2 regions of the Streptomyces sp. NPDC003077 genome follow, and region 1 is predicted to be linked to the other one. Evidence: riboswitches for the same ligand, from Rfam matches in the RefSeq annotation. Region 1 holds a riboswitch; the other holds the start of a gene.
What was found. A riboswitch is a leader RNA that binds a small molecule or an ion and turns the genes downstream of it on or off. The one in region 1 is predicted to bind S-adenosylmethionine.
Positions count from the first base shown of each region.

Region 2: linked by a shared signal. The riboswitch ahead of ABZX96_RS07580 (aminotransferase class V-fold PLP-dependent enzyme) and the one ahead of thrC (threonine synthase) in region 1 are both predicted to bind S-adenosylmethionine.

Region 1 covers NZ_JBEXNM010000009.1:36,148-46,166, reverse strand. Annotated here, with positions in the region: gene ABZX96_RS08835 (trehalose-6-phosphate synthase) at 1-726, opposite strand, end outside; gene ABZX96_RS08830 (glucosyl-3-phosphoglycerate synthase) at 874-1,821, opposite strand; SAM riboswitch class I at 1,999-2,150, shown strand; gene thrC (threonine synthase) at 2,168-3,451, shown strand; gene ABZX96_RS08820 (MoaD/ThiS family protein) at 3,864-4,142, shown strand; gene ABZX96_RS08815 (cold-shock protein) at 4,612-4,815, shown strand; gene groL (chaperonin GroEL) at 5,260-6,882, shown strand; gene ABZX96_RS08805 (hypothetical protein) at 7,352-7,903, shown strand; gene ABZX96_RS08800 (PTS transporter subunit EIIC) at 7,861-9,654, opposite strand.
Region 2 covers NZ_JBEXNM010000007.1:128,218-138,236, forward strand. Annotated here, with positions in the region: gene ABZX96_RS07570 (rhomboid family intramembrane serine protease) at 1-552, shown strand, start outside; gene ABZX96_RS07575 (Lrp/AsnC ligand binding domain-containing protein) at 549-830, shown strand; gene ABZX96_RS07580 (aminotransferase class V-fold PLP-dependent enzyme) at 939-2,315, opposite strand; SAM riboswitch class IV at 2,550-2,667, opposite strand; gene trpD (anthranilate phosphoribosyltransferase) at 3,103-4,167, opposite strand; gene ABZX96_RS07590 (ubiquinol-cytochrome c reductase cytochrome b subunit) at 4,339-5,976, opposite strand; gene ABZX96_RS07595 (Rieske 2Fe-2S domain-containing protein) at 5,973-7,034, opposite strand; gene ABZX96_RS07600 (c-type cytochrome) at 7,031-7,840, opposite strand; gene ABZX96_RS07605 (heme-copper oxidase subunit III) at 7,916-8,536, opposite strand; gene ABZX96_RS07610 (hypothetical protein) at 8,805-9,206, shown strand; gene ABZX96_RS07615 (Ig-like domain-containing protein) at 9,331-10,019, opposite strand, start outside.

The sequences.
Region 1 (10,019 bases):
CTGGAGCCCGTCGTCCGCGCGCGTCACCTCGGCGCCCAGGACGGCGGCGCAGCACTCCGCGAACGCCTCGGCCCACCGCCGGGTCAGGAACCCGGCGCGGTCGCCGCCCAGGATGCCGAGCAGCACCTCGGCGGCCACGTCGTCCGGCAGCATCCGGAAGTACTCGGCGGGCGCCCACGGCGTGTGCGAGAAGTGCGAGATCCGCAGGTCGGGGCGGCGTTCCCGGAGCATGCCGGGCACCAGCGTGAGGTGGTAGTCCTGCACCAGCACCGCGGCCCCGGGCGCCGCCTCCTCGGCCAGCGCGTCCGCGAACGCCGCGTTGTACGTCTCGTACGCCCGCCACTGCGCGCGGAACTCGTCGTCGAAGGCCGGTTCCAGCGGCGTCTGGTAGAGCATGTGGTGGACGAACCACAGGGCCGAATTGGCGATGCCGTTGTAGGCGCCCGCGAACACCTCGGCCGGTATGTCGAGCATCCGGACCCGCTGGTCACCGGTGTCGGCCGGGTCCAGCCGGCCGCCGGTGCGCCGGGCGGCCTCCCGGTCGCCCTCGCCGAGCGCCGCGCAGACCCACACGGCACCGTCGTCGGCCCCGATCGCCGACAGCCCCGAGACCAGGCCGCCGCCGCCGCGTTTGGCGGTCAGCGCTCCGTTCCCGGCCAGGGAGTACGAGACGGGGCCGCGGTTGGACGCGACGAGGACCTGGGCGCCAGCATGCTCGGAGACCATGCCGCGAGTATTAACCCGTCACAGAACCGCTCAAACGTACGGAGCGGAGGAAAAGCCCGCGCGTCGGGAGCACGGGGAAGCGGCCCATCCGGAACGGGCGCCCGGCACCCACTGCGGCTTCCGGGACCGTCCCCGCCCCCGCCGCCCTCACGCCGCCCGCCGCTCCGCGTACTCCGGTATCTCCGCCATCGGCGGCCGTTCCGTCGTGTCCACGTCGCTGGTGCGCGGGACGAACCCCGTCTCGCCCCGCTCGAACTGCGTCAGCCGCGTCCGCACCAAATGCCCCCGGGTGAGCCGCAGGTGAGCGGTGCGGTAGATCGCCGCCGCCATCCGGCCGAGCGCCTGGCCGTCCTGGTGCCGGTGCTTGCGCACCCCCACGTCGACCTGCGCCAGCGCGTCCAGCCCGACCGTGTGCAGCGCGTCCACCAGCAGCCCCAGCTCCACGCCGTACCCGACCGGGAACGGCAGCCGCTCCAGCAGCGACCGCCGGGCGGCGTACTCCCCGCCCAACGGCTGCACGAACCCGGCCAGTTGCGGCCAGTGCAGGTTGAGCAGCGGACGGGCCACCAGCTCCGTCACCCGGCCGCCCTGCCCCGGCGCGCCGCCCAGCGGACGGTCGTACATGCCCTTGACGAACGCCACGTCCGGATCGGTCAGCAGCGGCCCGACGATCCCCGACACGAACTCGGAGGAGAACTCGCGCAGGTCCGCGTCCACGAAGCACACGATGTCGCCCGTCGTCACCAGCAGCGACCGCCACAGGACCTCGCCCTTGCCGGGCAGCGCGGGGATGCGCGGCAGTATCGCGTCCCGGTGGACGACCCGGGCCCCGGCCTCCGCGGCCACCTTGGCGGTGCCGTCCGTGGAACCGGAATCCAGCACCACCAGTTCGTCCACCAGGGGGACGGCCGCCGTCATCAGCTCCTCCCGGATGGCCGCGACGATCGCGCCGACCGTCGCCTCCTCGTCGAGCGCGGGCAGCACCACGGAGACCGTCTGGCCCGTCTGGCGTTTGGCGGCCAGCAACTGGTCGAGCGTGCGGTCGGCGGCGGACCAGGAACGGCTGACGAGCCAGCGTTCCACCTCTTCCAGCACCAGTCCGTCTCCCTTGGATCGCGCGGCGCACAGGCGCCGGTAAGTGACGTGCATCTCGCGGTGCGGACGGCCCACTCAACCGTCCGCGCCTTCGGTTACAGTCTTGAACAACGCGGATGACCACCGCATGTCGGGGTCACCGCGCGACAAATGCCTGGGCTTTGCCCAGTGCCATACCGCTCATCCAGAGGGGCAGAGGGATACGGCCCGTTGAAGCCCCGGCAACTCCAGTCGGTCTCGTCACCGCGTTCACGCGGTCCGCGAGGCTCCCGACTAGGGAAGGTGCCAATTCCGTCTCGCGGCGAGATGCGTCGTGAGGAAGATGAGGAGAAAGGGCCTCGCCTCCATGGCTGTGCAGTCTGTTGAAAGCAACACCACCGTCGCCCTCGGCCCCGCCGTGGCCCTGTCCTGCCGCGAGTGCGGCGAGCGCTTCCCGCTCGGTCCGATTTTCGCCTGCGAGCACTGTTTCGGGCCCCTGGAGGTGGCGTACGAGCTGCCGACCGGCGACCCGGAGGCGCTGCGCAAGCGCATCGAGGCCGGACCGGGCAACATCTGGCGGTACGCGCCGCTGCTCCCCGTCCCCGCCGACGTGGCGGACAAGCCCAACCTCAACCCCGGGCTGACCAAGCTGGTCAAGGCCGACAACCTCGCCCGCGAGCTGGGCGTCACCGGCGGCCTGTACGTCAAGGACGACTCCGGCAACCCGACGCACTCCTTCAAGGACCGCGTCGTGGCCATCGCCGTCGAGGCCGCCCGCGCCTTCGGCTTCACCACTCTGTCCTGCTCCTCCACGGGCAACCTCGCGGGCGCGGTCGGCGCCGCGGCGGCGCGCGCCGGCTTCCGCTCCTGCGTGTTCATCCCGCACGACCTGGAGGCCGGGAAGGTCGTCATGGCCGCCGTCTACGGCGGCGAGCTGGTGGGCATCGAGGGCACCTACGACGACGTGAACCGTTTCTGCTCGGAGCTCATCGGCGACCCGCTGGGCGAGGGCTGGGGCTTCGTCAACGTCAACCTGCGCCCCTACTACGGCGAGGGCTCCAAGACGCTGGCCTACGAGATCTGCGAGCAGCTCGGCTGGCGGCTCCCGGACCAGATCGTCATCCCGATCGCCTCCGGCTCCCAGCTCACGAAGATCGACAAGGGGCTGAAGGAGCTGATCGCGCTCGGCCTCGTCGAGGACAGGCCGTACAAGATCTTCGGCGCCCAGGCCGAGGGCTGCTCGCCGGTCTCCACGGCCTTCAAGGCGGGCCACGACGTCGTCCGCCCGCAGCGGCCGAACACCATCGCCAAGTCGCTGGCCATCGGCAACCCCGCCGACGGCCCGTACGTCCTGGACATCGCCCGGCGCACCGGCGGGGCGGTCGAGGACGTCACCGACGAGCAGATCGTCGACGCGATCAAGCTGCTCGCCCGCACGGAGGGCATCTTCGCGGAGACCGCCGGCGGCGTCACCGTCGGCGTCACCAGGAAGCTCATCGAGGACGGCGTGCTCGACCCGTCGCTGACCACCGTCGTCCTCAACACCGGCGACGGCCTCAAGACCCTGGACGCCGTCTCCCCGACCACCGGCCCCACGGCCACCATCCGCCCGAGCCTGGACGCGTTCCGCGCGGCCGGCCTGGCGGGCTGAGCCCGCCGGCCGCACGGGCCCACCGACAGGCGGATCCGCGACCGGCGGCCGATCGGGCGCCCTCGGGGTGCTCGGTCGCTGTCCGGCCGACCGGTCGCGGATCCGCCGCCCTGAACGTCACGCGGGGCCGTCCGGCCGTTTCGCGTGGGCGTTCCGGCCGTCGTACGGGTCCGGGGCGTTCCGCGTGGGTGTCCCGGCCGTCGTACGCGTCCGGGGCGGGCGTCCTGATCGTCGTACGAATCCGGGGCGTCCGTCCGGTCCTCGTGCGAATCCCAGGCGTCCGGCGCGGCGGTCCCGGTCCTCGTACGCATCCGGGGGCCGCCCTGTCCGGCGTCCCGGCCCTCGTACACGTCCGGCTCGCCTCCCGCCCCCTCCCTCCCCGATTTCCCGGTCCGCAGAAAGGCAGGACTCCATGAGCGTCACCGTCCGCATCCCGACCATCCTCCGCACCTACACCGACGGCAAGGCCGAAGTGACCGCCGAGGGCTCGACCCTCTCCGAGGTGATCGCCGACCTGGAGAAGAACCACCAGGGCATCGCGGCCCGCGTGCTGGACGACTCCGGCAAGCTGCGCCGCTTCGTGAACGTCTACGTCAACGACGACGACGTGCGCTTCGAGCAGGGCCTGGAGACGCCGACGCCGCAGGGCGCGGGCGTCTCGATCATCCCGGCGGTGGCCGGCGGCTGCTGAGCCGCTGCCCCGCCCGCTGCCCCCCCCCCGCGGCTCGTCTCCCGGCCCGTCTCCCGGAGCCGGTGACGACCCTCCCGCGGTCGATTCGGAATCGCCCCGTCCGCCCTGGAAGCGGACGGGGCGATTCCGTGCTGTTAAAGGCGATACAGTTGGGGCGATCCCTCTTCGCGCGTATCGGCAACGCCTATAAGAACGCGACAAGTTGTGCCCGAACTGTGTGCATGATTTGTCGTGTTGATGCGCTATGCCCGGCCCGACTTGCCCCGGAATGTGGGCAGTTCTCCGTATATCGGTGTTTGGTCGCAGGCAGATTTCTCGTCCGATTGACCTGTTGCTCTGGGCAGTGGTGCGGATACATTCGGCCGCGGTCGACGCGTTCCGGCGCACACCCCCACGTGTCGGGGGTGAGGTCTGACCCGGGTCCGCGGAGCGCGGTCCTGCGCAAGGGCCAGTAATAGGGGAGTTAGGCATGGCTCAGGGCACCGTCAAGTGGTTCAACGCGGAGAAGGGGTACGGCTTCATCGCGGTCGACGGTGGTGCGGATGTATTCGTCCACTACAGCGCGATCCAGATGGACGGTTACCGCACCCTTGAGGAGGGCCAGCGGGTCGAGTTCGAGATCTCGCAGGGCCAGAAGGGGCCGCAGGCGGACATGGTCCGCGTGGCCGGCTGAGGCGCCGACCGACTGCAGCGTGCACAGGCCCGCGCTCCGTATGGGGCGCGGGCCTTCCGCATGTCCGGGGCCGGGTGTGCGGAGATCGCGGGCGGGTCCGGGGCCGGGCGCGCGGGGATCGTGTCGTGCGTCCGGGGCCGGGCGCGCGGGGCGCGTGGGGGGCTTTTGTTGGTGTCTGCACGCACCTCTTCGCCGGTGCTCCACCTCGGCGAGGCACCCCCGAAGCCGCTTGCACTCGGGTGGGTCGAGTGCTAATCATTGCGTTAGCACTCTACGAGTGAGAGTGACAGCTAAGGACCGAGTCGGTGAGGTCCGTCGGCCGGGTGGAGCAAGGAACCACACGGCGGCCGGTCCGTCCGTCGCGGGCGCCAGCGCGGTCCGGAGTATCCACCCTCCCCCAGACTCCGTCCGGGGGGACCCCCAGTCCTGGGAGGACCACTTCACATGGCCAAGATCATCGCGTTCGACGAGGAGGCACGGCGCGGTCTCGAGCGCGGGATGAACCAGCTCGCCGACGCCGTCAAGGTCACCCTCGGCCCCAAGGGCCGCAACGTCGTCCTCGAGAAGAAGTGGGGCGCCCCCACGATCACCAACGATGGTGTGTCCATCGCCAAGGAGATCGAGCTCGAAGACCCGTACGAGAAGATCGGCGCCGAGCTGGTCAAGGAGGTCGCGAAGAAGACGGACGACGTCGCCGGTGACGGCACGACGACCGCGACCGTCCTGGCGCAGGCGCTGGTCCGCGAGGGCCTGCGCAACGTCGCCGCCGGCGCCAACCCGATGGCCCTCAAGCGCGGCATCGAGAAGGCCGTCGAGGCCGTCTCCGCCTCCCTGCTGGAGCAGGCCAAGGACGTGGAGACCAAGGAGCAGATCGCCTCCACCGCCTCCATCTCCGCCGCCGACACCCAGATCGGCGAGCTCATCGCCGAGGCCATGGACAAGGTCGGCAAGGAAGGCGTCATCACCGTCGAGGAGTCCCAGACCTTCGGTCTGGAGCTGGAGCTCACCGAGGGTATGCGCTTCGACAAGGGCTACATCTCGGCGTACTTCGCCACCGACATGGAGCGGATGGAGGCGTCGCTGGACGACCCCTACATCCTGATCGTCAACTCCAAGATCTCCGCGGTGAAGGACCTGCTCCCGCTGCTGGAGAAGGTCATGCAGTCCGGCAAGCCGCTGCTGATCATCGCCGAGGACGTCGAGGGCGAGGCGCTCTCCACCCTGGTCGTCAACAAGATCCGCGGCACCTTCAAGTCCGTCGCCGTCAAGGCCCCGGGCTTCGGTGACCGCCGCAAGGCCATGCTCGGCGACATCGCCATCCTCACCGGTGGCACCGTCATCTCCGAGGAGGTCGGCCTCAAGCTGGAGAACGCCGGTCTGGACCTCCTGGGCCGCGCCCGCAAGGTCGTCATCACCAAGGACGAGACCACCATCGTCGACGGTGCCGGCGACAGCGACCAGGTCCAGGGCCGCGTCAACCAGATCCGCGCCGAGATCGAGAACTCCGACTCGGACTACGACCGCGAGAAGCTCCAGGAGCGTCTGGCGAAGCTGGCCGGCGGCGTGGCCGTCATCAAGGCCGGTGCCGCCACCGAGGTCGAGCTCAAGGAGCGCAAGCACCGCATCGAGGACGCGGTGCGCAACGCGAAGGCCGCCGTCGAGGAGGGCATCGTCGCCGGTGGTGGCGTGGCCCTGCTGCAGGCCTCCTCGGTCTTCGAGAAGCTGGAGCTGGAGGGCGACGAGGCCACCGGTGCCGCCGCTGTGAAGCTGGCGCTGGAGGCCCCGCTGAAGCAGATCTCCGTCAACGCCGGCCTTGAGGGTGGCGTCGTGGTGGAGAAGGTGCGCAACCTGACCCCGGGCCACGGCCTGAACGCCGCGACCGGCGAGTACGTCGACCTGGTCGCCGAGGGCATCATCGACCCGGCCAAGGTCACCCGCTCCGCCCTGCAGAACGCCGCCTCCATCGCGGCGCTGTTCCTCACCACCGAGGCCGTCATCGCCGACAAGCCGGAGAAGGCCGCCGCGGCTGCTCCGGGCGGCATGCCGGGCGGTGACATGGACTTCTGATCGACCTGAGTGGTTGATCGAGCGTCCTTACGTCCACTGGGGCGGCTCCCTTCGGGGGGCCGCCCCAGTGGTGTTTTGGGTGGGGCGGGTGCGTGGGCGTGTAGGGGCTGGTAGTTCTCCCAGGCGTTTCCCGTAGATGTTCCGCGCGGGCGTTTCCCAACGGTGTCTCTCGCCGGCGTTTCTCGTGGGCGTATCTCACCGGTTGGACGGATGGTGCTTCGGGGAACCGCGGGCGTGAGTACGGCCGTTGGTCATCAGTGACACCGCTGGTGGGAGGAGGCATACGGCGGGCCGGACGGATGCCTGCGCTTCTCGAAGCCGTCCGCGTCTCCCGGGATGTCCCGGTGCCTCTTCCCCGGCAGTGGGGTTTTGTCAGCGACGCTTCGTCGGCACCACGTGGGCCGGTTCGGCAACACCTGGGTGGACGGGGCGTCGCCGAGGGGATGACGAGTTTCCGTGGAGGACGACCATGCGTGAGACCGACGGCAGACTTCCCGACCGGGATTCCTTGAGGGAACTCCTGGACGCCGAGAAGACTCGGGCACTGCACCGCATCCTGCCCCCGTGGATCCACTTCGCCCTCGGCGTCCTTGCCGCGGCCGGCGCCTGGCTGCCGACGGAATCCGCCGCGCGGGCCGTGGTGGTCGCCGCCGCGCTGGCGCCGGGTCTCCACGTCCTGCTGCGCACCCGTGCGCTGATGCGGGCGCTCACCGTGTACGACCTGCCCGGAGACGAGGAGCGGGCCACCGGCACGGACCCGTCCGGTCAGCGGCTGGCGGCCCGGACGATCGCGGTCACCACCGTGGTCACGTCCGTGGCCCTGGCCGTCGTGGTCCTGCTGCTGCCGCTGACGTGGCTGCGGGTGGCCCTGCCGGTGCTGTGCCTGTGGTTCGTCGTCGATCTCCTCCGTCAGCGTCAGAGGCGTCTGAGCGCGTTGCGGGTGATCGAACAGGCCGCCCGGCAGGACTGGTACCCGGCCTACACGCGGCTCGTCGAGCGGCGCCGGGCGACATCGACGTGACCGAGCACCGCGCCGAGCACCGCGGGACGCGGGCCGTGCCGGCGCGGGACCGACCGGTTCGGTGTCCTCGACGCGGTGGCGCTCCTGCTGCCGGCCGAGCCCGTCACGTCACCAGCGCCGCGCGGCATGTGGTGCTCGGCTTTCGTGTTCAGCTCGCACCACTTCCGCCGGCTCAGCCCGAAGAAGTACGTCGCCAGGAAACCCGTCAGGTAGCCGACGAGGAGGCCGAGGGCGTAGACGGTGAGCGTGGTGGCCGGGCCGTGGTTGCCCCGGACGAGGGGGAAGAGCGCCCAGCCGGAGGGACCGATGGCGGTGGCGCCCACCGTGTCGCCGAGCTGGTGGAACAGGCCCACGAACCCGCCGCCGAACGCCCCGCCCACGCACGCGGTCACGAACGGGCGGCCCAGCGGCAGCGACACGCCGTACACCAGGGGCTCGCCGACCCCCAGGAACGCGGCGGGGAGGGCGGACCTGATGGTGCGCCGCAGCGGGCCGTTGCGCGGCACGCGGAGGTAGACGGCGAGCGCGGCGCCGATCTGGCCCGCGCCCGCCATGGCGAGCAGCGGGAGCAGCACGGTGTACCCCTGCTCCTCGATGAGCGTGGCGTGCAGCGGTACGAGCGCCTGATGGAGGCCCAGCATCACCAGCGGGAGGAAGAGCGCGCCCAGCACGAAGCCCGCCGCGGCGCCGCCCCCGGCGAGCAGCCGCTCGAAGGCCGTCCCCAGGGCGGCTGACACCTCCCCGGCCGCGAACATCAGGACGGAGACCGTGAGCAGGCCCGGGATCAGCACCGTCAGCGTCGGCGTGACCAGGACGTCCACCGCCTCGGGCACCCAGCCGCGGCACCACCGCTCGATCCGGGCGGCGAGGGCGGCGGCTCCGAGCGCGCCGAGGACGCCGCCCTGCCCCGGGACCAGTTCCCGCCCGAAGACGCTGATCTGCGCGATGCCGGGGAAGACGATGACGGCGGCGACCGCCCCGCCCAGCACGGGGGTCCCGCCGAACTCCTTCGCCGTGTTGTAGCCGACGAACACCGCGATCAGCGTCATGAACCCGGAGGAGACGGCGGTCAGCGCGGGGACGGCCGAGGGCAGCCAGCCGAAGTTCATCAGCAGGCCGTTGACGCCCGCGATGATGCCGCAGCCGACGAGGGCCGGGATCAGCGGGACGAAGATGTCGGCGATGCGGCGGAGGAAGATCTTGACGGGGGTGGCGTTGCGGGCGTCGCGGCGGGCTTTGAGGGCGGCTGCTTCGGGGGTGGGGGTGCCTTTGGGGGGAGGTGGGGGGCCGGTGGGAGCCGGCCCGGTCGCCGAGTGGGCGGGGCAGGTTGTAGCGGGGTCGTCGGGGCCCGGGCCGGTCACAGAAGGTTTGCGGGTGGGGGGTCTGGGGGGTGGGGACGGTGTGGAGGGGGGTGGTTCGGCCTCAGGCCCAGGCTCTGGCGGATCGTCCGCGTGGGGTTCGGGCGCGGGTGAGGGTGGGCTGGTGGCCGCGTGTTCCTCGGCGACCAGCCGGATGAACTCCGGCGTGACGCGCGCCGCGGTGCCCGGTCCGAGCACGATCTGATACGTGTCGTCCTCGATCACCGCGAGGACGGCGGGCAGCGCCTGCAGCGCCTCGTCTTGGACCAGGGAGCGGTCCCGGATGCCCAGCCGCAGCCGGGTCATGCAGTGGGTGACGCCGACGACGTTCTCGGCACCGCCGACGAGGGGCAGGATCGCGGCGGCGGTGTCCCGGTGGGGGGCTGCGGACATGTACGGGCCTCGCTGAACGTGCGGTGGGGGCGGCCGGTGTGGTTCGTGTGGCTCGTGTGTGGGGGCGGCCGGTGCGGCTCGTGGGGGGAGGGAGTGGTTGGTGCGACTCGGTGTGGGCCGGTGTGGCTTCGTGCGGTGGGGGAGTGGCTGGTGGGGCCTGTGCGGAGGTTCTGCCGCTGCTGCCCGGTAGGTGGGATAGCAGGCCGGGCCGGGGTGGGGATCGGGCCGATTCGGGGATCGGGAGGGTGTGTGGTTCGGCACGGTGCATGGCCGGGAGGCCGAGCCGGCCCGCTGGCCTGGCCTCGGCTCGCGGGCGTCAACCCGCGGGCCGCTGCCTGCGAGCCGGTCGGCGTGCCCCAGCCTGC
Region 2 (10,019 bases), on a different contig from region 1:
GGGGTCATCCCGCGCGAACTGTGGAGCGGCGCCACGCGCGCCCTGGCGACGCCGCTGACCGCGCTGTTCGTCCACGGGGGCTGGCTGCACCTGCTGGGCAACATGCTCTTCCTCCACGTTTTCGGCGGTATGACCGAGGCGCGGATGGGCCGACTGCACTTCGCGGTCTTCTACGTCCTGACCGGCTACGTCGCGCTGCTCGGCTACGCCGCCGCGCATTCCGGGTCCGACGAAACCCTGGTCGGCGCCTCCGGATCGATCTCCGGGGTGCTCGGGGCCTTCCTCTATCTCTTTCCCCGGGCGCGGGTGACCAGCCTCTACCCGTTCCTCTTCTTCCTGCCGCTGCGCTTCCCGGCGTGGGTGGTGCTGCTGTTCTGGTTCGCCCTCCAGGCGGTGGCCGCCCAGCGGGACGCCGGCGGGCCCGGCGTCGCCTACCTCGCGCACGTCGTGGGCTTCTCCCTCGGATTCCTGTACGCGTGGGTGCGCTACCGGGGAGATAGTGTGGTCGCCGGCAAGGCGGAACGGGCGACCGAGGGAGAGAGCCAACCGTGATCACGTCGATCGTGCTCATCAAGACGAGCGTGGACCAGATCCCGGAGATCGCGGAGAAGATCGCCGCGCTGGAGCACGTCAGCGAGGTCTACTCGGTCACCGGTGTGTACGACCTGATCGCGCTGGTCCGCGTGCCCAAGCACGACGACCTCGCGGACGTCATCCCGGGCCGGATCAGCAAGATCCCCGGCGTGGCCGGCACCGAGACGCACATCGCCTTCCGTACGTACTCCCAGCACGACCTGGAAGCGGCGTTCGCCATCGGCCTGGACTCCTGAACCGGCGGGCGGGCCGACGGGGTGGTGACGCCCCGCCGGCCTCGCTGCATCAGGCCGACGCCCCACCGGCACCGCGCCGTCACGCCGACGCCCCACCGACCCCCAGGGTCACGCCGACGTGTCCGGCACGCACCGCCCGCCCTCGGTCCGGTAGTTCCAGCGCGCGCCGTCCCGGACGAGTTCCCCGACGGCCCGCAGGAACCGCTCCACATGCTCGTCCGGGGTACCGGCACCGAAGCTGACCCGGATGGCGTTCAGCGGCTTCTCGCCGGGCGCCGCGTCCGGCGCGCCGCACTCCGCCGGGCTGTCCGGCTCGCCGCCGAGCAGCGTCCGCACCAGCGGGTGGGCGCAGAACAGCCCGTCGCGCACGCCGATCCCGTACTCCGCGGAGAGCGCCGCCGCGAAGTGCGAGCTGTTCCACCCCTCCACCACGAACGACAGCACGCCCACCCGCGGCGCGTCGTCCCCGAACAGCGAGAGCACCTTCACCTCGGGGACCTCGGCCAGCCCCGCCCGCAGCCGCGCGATCAGCGCCTGCTCGCGGGCGACCAGGTTCTCCAGGCCCGCCTCGGTGAGCGCCTTGCAGGCGGAGGCGATGGCGTAGGCCCCGATGACGTTCGGGGAGCCGGCCTCGTGGCGGGCTGCCGTGGTGTGCCAGTCGACGGCCACCCCGCCGTCCGGGCGCCGGGTCACCGACCGGCTGGCGCCGCCGCCCGCGAGGTACGGCTCGGCGTCCCGCAGCCAGTCCGCGCGTCCGGCCAGCACGCCGGCGCCGAAGGGCGCGTACAGCTTGTGGCCGGAGAAGGCCACCCAGTCGGCGTCCAGTTCGGCGAGGTCCACGGGGTGGTGCGGGGCGAGCTGGGCCGCGTCCAGCACGATGCGCGCCCCGTGCGCGTGCGCCGCCGCCGCGAGCTCCCGCACGGGCCACAGCTCGCCGGTCACGTTGGAGGCACCCGTGACGCACACCAGCGCGGGCCCGTAGGGCTCCCGCTCCGTCAGCGCCCGCTCCAGGATGTCCACCGCCTGCCCCGGCGTGCGCGGCGCGTCGAGGTAGGTCACCGCGAGGTCGGCGCGCCGCTCCCAGGGCAGCAGCGAGGCGTGGTGTTCCGTCTCGAAGACGAACACCCGGGTGCCCGGCGGCAGTACGGCGGCCAGCAGGTTCAGCGAGTCGGTCGTCGAGCGGGTGAAGACGACCTGGTCGTCCGCCCGGCAGCCGAGGAACTCCGCGACCGTGGCCCGGCTGTTCTCGAACAGGTCGGTGGAGAGCTGCGAGAGGTAGCCCGCCCCGCGGTGCACGCTGCCGTAGTACGGGGCGTACGCGGCGACGTCGTCCCACACCCGCTGGAGGGCGGGCGCGCTGGCCGCGTAGTCCAGTGCCGCGTAGTCGATCTGCCCGCCGGTGACCAGCGGGACCAGGACGTCGCGCCCCAGGACGGGCAGCGGATCGCAGACGGCGGTGTCGGTGGCGACGGCGGAAACAGACATGGCGAACTCCGTGGAGAGGCAGGCGAACGCACCGCGTGCGCGGGCACGGCGGAGCGGAAGGAGAAGCGGAACCGCAAGCGGTCCGAAGGAGCCGGAAGTGGCCCCGGAAGAACCGGAAACGATCCCGAAGGAACCGGGCTACGCGCCCGGAGAAGCGGAGAAGGGGGCCGACGGCCCTATCGCATTCGCTGAATCACGGAAGAACTCCCTCGAAGACCAGGATCCCTGGCGAGGGATCCGCGCTTGCCGCAGACCTCGTTGCCTGCGACCTGGTCATCACCCGGGGCACCCCGCCACGGACGGAGGGTTGCCGGACAGCGGGCCGGGGCCTGTGTCGCTGTCACTCGTGACCTGTCCTGCATCATGCCACACGATCAACACTGCACAAGGCCGGGTCCGCATTCCGGAACCGGCCTTGCCGCAACAGCTGTTCATCGCCCCGCACGCCTCACGGGACATTCCCGTACGCCTCACGGAACATCCACGGACGGACGCCTACGAAGCCCCTATCCGTCCCCGTTCCGCCGCAGGGCACTCTCACGGGCAGACGGACACGAACGAACCCCGCCCGTCCCCGTCCCGCCCCAAGGCCCCTTCACGGACGGACGGACACGAACGAACCCCGCCCGTCCCATCCCGCCACACGACACCTTCACGGACGGACACGAACGCGCCCGCACTTCTCAGAAGTCCTCAGAGAACGATCACCAACGGACGCCTACGAAACCCCGCCCGCGCCTCCTCAAGGGACGTACGCGCGAGGACGCGTACGCGCCCCCGCCCCGCCTCACGCGTTGCTCGCCACGACCCACCGCTCCAGCACCCGGCGGGCCGCGCCCGAGTCGATCGATTGGGCGGCCCTGGCCATGCCCGCCGTGATCTGCTCGGTCAGCGGCGCGTCCGTGGGCTCCAGCGCCACCAGCGCCGCCGCGGAGTTGAGCAGCACGGCGTCGCGGACCGGGCCGTCCTCGCCGGACAGCAGCCGCCGGGCCACGTCCGCGTTGTGCGAGGCGTCGCCGCCGCGCAGCGCGTCCACCGGCACCAGGTCGATGCCCACGTCCCGCGGGTCGAAGGACTCGGCGCGCACGGCGCCGTCCCGGACCACCCAGACCTTGGAGGTGGCCGTCGTCGTCAGTTCGTCCAGGCCGTCGTCGCCGCGGAAGACCAGGGCGCTGGAGCCGCGTTCGGCGAGCACCCCGGCGAGGATGGGCGCCATGCGGGCGTCCGCGACGCCGGTGGCCTGGGCCCGGACGCGGGCCGGGTTGGTCAGCGGGCCCAGCACGTTGAAGGTGGTGCGCACGCCCAGTTCGCGGCGGGCCGGCGCGACGTGCCGCAGCGCGGGGTGGAACTTCACCGCGAAGCAGAAGGTGATGCCCGCCTCGGCGGCGACCCGCACGACCTGGTCCGGGGACAGGTCGAGGTTGACGCCGAGCTTCTCCAGGACGTCGGAAGCCCCGCTGGCGGAGGAGGCGGCGCGGTTGCCGTGCTTGACGACCTTGGCGCCGGTGCCCGCGACCACTATGGCGGACATGGTGGAGATGTTGACGGTCTTGGCGCCGTCGCCGCCGGTGCCGACGATGTCCACGCTCGGTCCGGGCACCTCGATCAGGCGCGCGTGCGCGTACATCGCGCGGACCAGGCCGGAGATCTCGGCGACCGTCTCGCCCTTGGCCCGCAGCGCCACCGCGAACCCGGCGACCTGCGCGTCGCTGGCCTCACCCCGCATGATGCGGTCCATGGCCCAGGCGGTGTCGTCGGCGGCGAGGTCCCGGCCTTCGAGGAGGGCGTTCAGTACGGCCGGCCAGGTGTGGGCCGCCACGCTGCCGCCGCCGTCCGGGGTCACAACGTTCATGGTCCACGCTCCTGGTTTCGTCTGCCGTGTTGGACAAAACCCTATCCGGACGCGGACATGCCGGAGGGCCCCGTCCATATTGGGGACTCCCCTGCTCCGTGCGGAGCGCGGGGAGGGACGGGGCCCTCTGGGTGGCGTACTACTGCTGCGTCCTGGCGGACGCGGGGGAGATCAGTGGTGGCCGTGGCCGCTGGTGATCTCCTTGTACTCCTCGACGGTGGCCTTCGGGATGACGTTGTCCTCCCCGTAGAAGCCCTTCGAGAGCTTGGCGCGCAGCTTCTGCGAACGCTTGATCTTGCGCTCCACGCCGTTCTCGTCGATCTCCGGACCGATCTCCAGGGGCTGGGGCTGCTCGTGCTGCGTGAGCTTGTGCAGCTGCTCCTGGTTGAGCGGCTCGTGGACCTCGATGAACTCACCGTGCGGCAGCCGCTTGATGATGCCGGACTCGCGTCCGTGCAGCACCTTGTCGCGGTCGCGGCGCTGGAGGCCCAGGCAGATCCGCTTGGTGACGATGAAGGCGATGACCGGCCCGACGAAGAACCCGATGCGGACGAACCAGGTGATCGAGTTGATCGACAGGTGGAAGTGCGTGGCCCACAGGTCGTTGCCACCACCGACGAGCATGATCAGGTACGCGGTCAGCCAGGCGACACCGAAGCCGGTGCGCGTCGGGGCGTTGCGCGGGCGGTCCAGGATGTGGTGCTCGCGCTTGTCGCCGGTGACCCAGGACTCCACGAAGGGGTAGACCGCGATCGCGACCAGCACCAGCGGGAAGATCAGGATCGGGATCAGCACACCGAAGTTGATGGTGTGGCCCCAGATGTCCCACTCCCAGCCGGGCATCACACGGACCAGGCCCTCGGCGAAGCCCATGTACCAGTCGGGCTGGGCGCCCGTGGACACCTGATCCGGCCGGTACGGGCCGATCGCCCACACCGGGTTGATGCTGGCGACCGCCGAGATCACCGCGATCACACCGAAGACCAGGAAGAAGAAGCCTCCGGCCTTGGCCATGTAGACCGGCAGCAGCGGCATGCCGACGACGTTGTTGTTGGTCTTGCCGGCACCCGGGAACTGCGTGTGCTTGTGGTAGAAGACCAGGATCAGGTGCGCCACCAGCAGGCCCAGCATGATGCCGGGCAGCAGCAGCACGTGGATCGTGAAGAACCTCGGGATGATGTCGTGCCCCGGGAACTCCCCGCCGAAGATGAACATCTGCAGGTACGAGCCGATCAGCGGCATCGCCAGGATGACACCCTCGATGAACCGGACACCCGTACCGGAGAGCAGGTCGTCCGGCAGCGAGTAGCCGGTGAAGCCGGTGAACATGCCGAGCACCAGCAGCAGGAAGCCGAAGAGCCAGTTGACCTCGCGCGGCTTGCGGAAGGCGCCGGTGAAGAACACCCGCATCATGTGGACCATCATCGCGCCGATGAAGATCAGCGCCGCCCAGTGGTGGATCTGCCGGATCAGCAGACCGCCGCGCACGTCGAAGCTGATGTCCAGCGTCGACTCGAACGCCTGGGTCATCCGGATCCCGTGCATGGGCACGTACGAGCCGTGGTAGACGACCTCGGCCATGCTCGGGTGGAAGAACAGCGTCAGGTAGACACCGGTCAGGATGATGATGATGAAGCTGTAGAGGCAGATCTCACCCAGCATGAAGGACCAGTGGTCCGGGAAGATCTTGCGCATGTTGGCCTTGGCCAGGCTGTAGATGCCCAGCCGGCCATCGGCCCAGTCGGCGATCCGCTCGCCCCGCGGCGCCGGGCCGCGGCGCGCCGTCGTGGCGCCAGTCTTGTTACTCATCCGCGCTCCCAGAAGCTCGGGCCGACGGGCTCCGCGAAGTCGCTGACGGCCTCAAGGAAGCCGTCCTTCACCGTGATGTTCAGCTGCGGCAGGGCGTGACCGGCCGGGCCGAAGATCACGCGACCACCGTCGGCGAGGTCGAAGGTCGACTGGTGACACGGGCACAGCACGTGGTGCGTCTGCTGCTCGTACAGGCTGATCGGGCAGCCGACGTGGGTGCAGATCTTGGAGAAGGCCACGATGCCTTCGTGCGACCAGTCCAGTTCCTGCTTGTCCTTGATGTTCTGCGGCTGGAGCCGCACGAGCATCAGGGCGTCCTTGGCGATCTTGTTGTTGAACTCGTGGTCGTCCTCCTCCAGGCCCTCGGGCTTGGCGAAGGTCAGCGAGCCGACCGCGATGTCCTCAGGACGCAGCGGGAGGTTGGTGGCCTGGTTGACCAGCCGCACACCCTTCTTCCAGCTCGTCGTCCGCAGCTTCTTCTCCGGCAGCGGACCGAGGTCGCGCAGCAGCACCACACCGGAGAGCGGCACCAGGGCCAGCGCGCCGTACATGGTGTTGCGGATCAGCTTGCGGCGGCCGAAGCCGGACTCCTTGGCGCCGGCGGCGAAGTCCTCAAGGACCTTCGCCTTGACCTCGGGGGCCGCCTCGATCGGGTGCCGCTCGTCGGCGACCTCGACGTCCGACATCAGGGTGCGGGCCCAGTGGACGGCGCCCGCGCCGATGCAGAAGAGCGCCACACCGAGCGTCAGGCCCAGCGCGAAGTTCAGCGCGCTGACGTGCCCGAACGGCCAGATGTAGACGATCTTCTCGATGGGGAAGATCACGTACGAGGCGATGAAGCCGACCGTCGCGAGCATCGACAGGGCGAACAGGAAGGCGACCACGCGCTCGGAGCGCCGGGCGGCCTTCTCGTCGATGTCCTGGATGCGGTGCTCGTGGGGCGGCAGCCCCGGGTCCGCGAACGGGTTGTCCGCCTTGCTCACCGCGCCCTCGTGAGCGTCCCGCTCACTGGGGAGGTTTTCTTCTGGCACGTCGTTGTGTCGTCCAGTCTGACTCATGACTTCTTGGCCTTCGTTGTCCGGGCTGCGACCCAGATGGCAACCGCGATCAGCGCGGTGAGGCCCGCGATCCAGCCGAAGAGGCCCTCACTGACCGGTCCGAGACCGCCCAGGCTCAGACCACCGGGGTTCGGAGTGTCATCGCTGTTGACCGCGCCGAGGTACGCGACGATGTCCTTCCGGTTCTGCGCCGACATGGTGCCGTCGCCGAAGGAAGGCATGTTCTGCGGGCCGGTTTCCATGGCCTCGTAGATGTGCTTGGGTTCCACGCCCTCAAGCGTCGGTGCGAACTTGCCGTTGGTGAGGGCGCCGCCCTTACCGGTGAAGTTGTGGCACTGCGCGCAGTTGGTGCGGAACAGCTCGCCACCCTTGCCGATGTCGGCGCCCTTCGGACCGTAGTCGTCCGCGTTCGGGATGGCGGGACCAGCGCCCAGCGAGGCCACGTACGCGGCGAGCTGGTCGATGTCCTTCTGGCTGTAGATGTTCTTCTTCCGCGGCACCTGAGCGCCGGGCTGCTGCGCCGGCATCCGGCCGGTGCCGACCTGGAAGTCGACCGCGGCGGCGCCCACGCCGACCAGGCTCGGGCCGTCGGACGTACCCTGGCCGCCGGTGCCGTGGCAGCTTGCGCAGCCCACGGCGAAGAGCTTCTTGCCCTCCTTGATGGCTAGAGACTGGGCGGTGTCATCGGCCTGAGCCTTGTCCGCGGGCGCGAACGCGGCGTACAGCCCCCCAGTGACCGCCAGCGCGAAGAGTAGGACGACGAGCGCCGCCAGCGGATGGCGCCGTCGTGCGGAGAGCTTTTTCACGGATTACCCCGGTGTCAGGATCTTCTGCGTCGATGCTTTGGCTATGTCTGAAGTGCGGGTCCGGTGCGGGACCGGTTACCGGATCAGGTAGATCGTGGCGAAGAGGCCGATCCAGACGACATCGACGAAGTGCCAGTAGTAGGACACGACGATGGCCGCGGTGGCCTGCTCGTGGGTGAACCTCTTGGCCGCGTACGTCCTGCCCAGGACCAGCAGGAAGGCGATCAGACCGCCCGTCACGTGCAGTCCGTGGAAGCCGGTGGTCAGGTAGAACACCGATCCGTACGGCCCGGACGAGAGCGAAAGGCCCTCGTGCTTGACCAGCTCGGTGTACTCGAACACCTGGCCACCGATGAAGATCGCACCCATGATGAAGGTGACCACGAACCAGGCACGCAGCTTCTTGACGTCGCCACGCTCGGCCGCGAACACGCCGAGCTGGCAGGTCAAGGAGCTGAGAACCAGGATCGCGGTGTTCGTCCCGGAGAACGGAAGATTCAGCGCATCGGCGGATTCCTTCCAATACTCGGCGCCGGTCACCGATCGAAGGGTGAAGTACATCGCGAAGAGGGCCGCGAAGAACATCAGCTCGGAACTCAGCCAGATGATGGTTCCGACGCTGGTCAGGTTCGGCCGATTGACCGACGGGTGCGCGTGCCCGGTTTCTACTGTCGTTGCTGTCGCCACGACCGACATTATGTCGGTCGCTTATCCCGCCCTCACCCCGGGGGGTGCCGTTCGGTGTGTCAAGGGCGCGTGTCCTGCTCGTACGGCCCATTCAACGGATCGTCCGGAGGGGCAAACGCAGTTCCGTCCTCGCCTGTGAGAGCCCCCGCGAACCCGTTCTGACGCGTCGTCGGGCCGATCTTGGGGCCGTACGGACCCTGCTGTGCGCGGCCCTCGCCGGAGTAGCATCCGCGCAAGGTCCCACCTGAGCTCAACTGCCGAGATCCACGGAGGAACGATGCAGGCGACTGCCACGGTGCTGGTCTACAGCGACGACGCGGGCACCCGCGAACAGGTGCGGCTGGCGGCCGGCCGGCGGCCCGCCCCCGACCTGCCGGAGCTGGAGATCCTGGAGTGCGCGACCCTGCCCGCCGTGCTGGAGGCCCTGGAACAGGGCGGGATCGACGCGTGCGTGCTGGACGGCGAGACCGCGCCCGCGGGCGGCATGGGCGTGTGCCGGCAGATCAAGGACGAGGTCTTCCGCTGCCCGCCGGTGCTGCTGCTCATCGGCCGCCCCCAGGACGCCTGGCTGGCCACCTGGAGCCGCGCGGACGCCGCCGTGACGCACCCGGTGGACCCGGTGGAGTTCGCGGACGCGCTGGCCGGTCTGCTGCGCCGCCGGCTGCTCGCGAAGGCCTGAGCGGACCGGCGGCGGGGCGTCCCCGGCAAGGGGGCGTCACGGCGCCGCGCTGCCTGGGGGCGCCCGTCGTGCGAACGGGCGCCCTCACGCACGCCAAGGCCCCCGCGAGGGCCGGGAGGACCGCTCAGAGCCCCGGGCGCAGCCGGGCCGCGCCGCCCGGCCCCGGCTGCCGTTCGGCGCCCGCGCCCGTGAAGCCCGCCTGGTCCAGGGCGCTGCCCTTGCGCCACTGCGCCCAGGACAGGTTCCAGTCCCCGAAGCCGTTGTCGAACGGGGTCATGTTCTCCCCCGCGCTGTTGACGACGGTGACGAGGTCCCCCACCTTCACGGTGTTGAAGAACCACTGGGCGTTGCCCGAGGACATGCCGGTGCACCCGTGGCTGACGTTGGCGGCGCCCTGCGACCCCACCGACCAGGGCGCGGCGTGCACGTATTCGCCGCTCCACGTCACCCGGGTGGCCCAGTAGACGGGCAGGTCGTAGGAGTCCGAACTCCCCGTGGGGATGCCGATGCTGGAGCCCGTCATGCGGACGAAGCTCTCCTTGCCCAGGATCACTTTGGTGCCGTTGCGCGTCGAGTAGCCGGGTTTGCCGGTCGTGACGGGGATGGTGTTGATTTCCTCACCATTGCGCTTGACGGTCATGTAGTGGCCCGCCGCGTCGGTGATGGCCTCCACCCGGTCCCCCGTACGGAGTTTGACGGGCTTGGCGGGGCCGCCGCGCAGCGCGCCGGAGACCTTCAGGCCCTCCAGGTTGCTGCGCACGTCGATGACGGTGTGCGCGGGCCAGTACGCGCGCGGGCGGAAGTGCAGCGTCT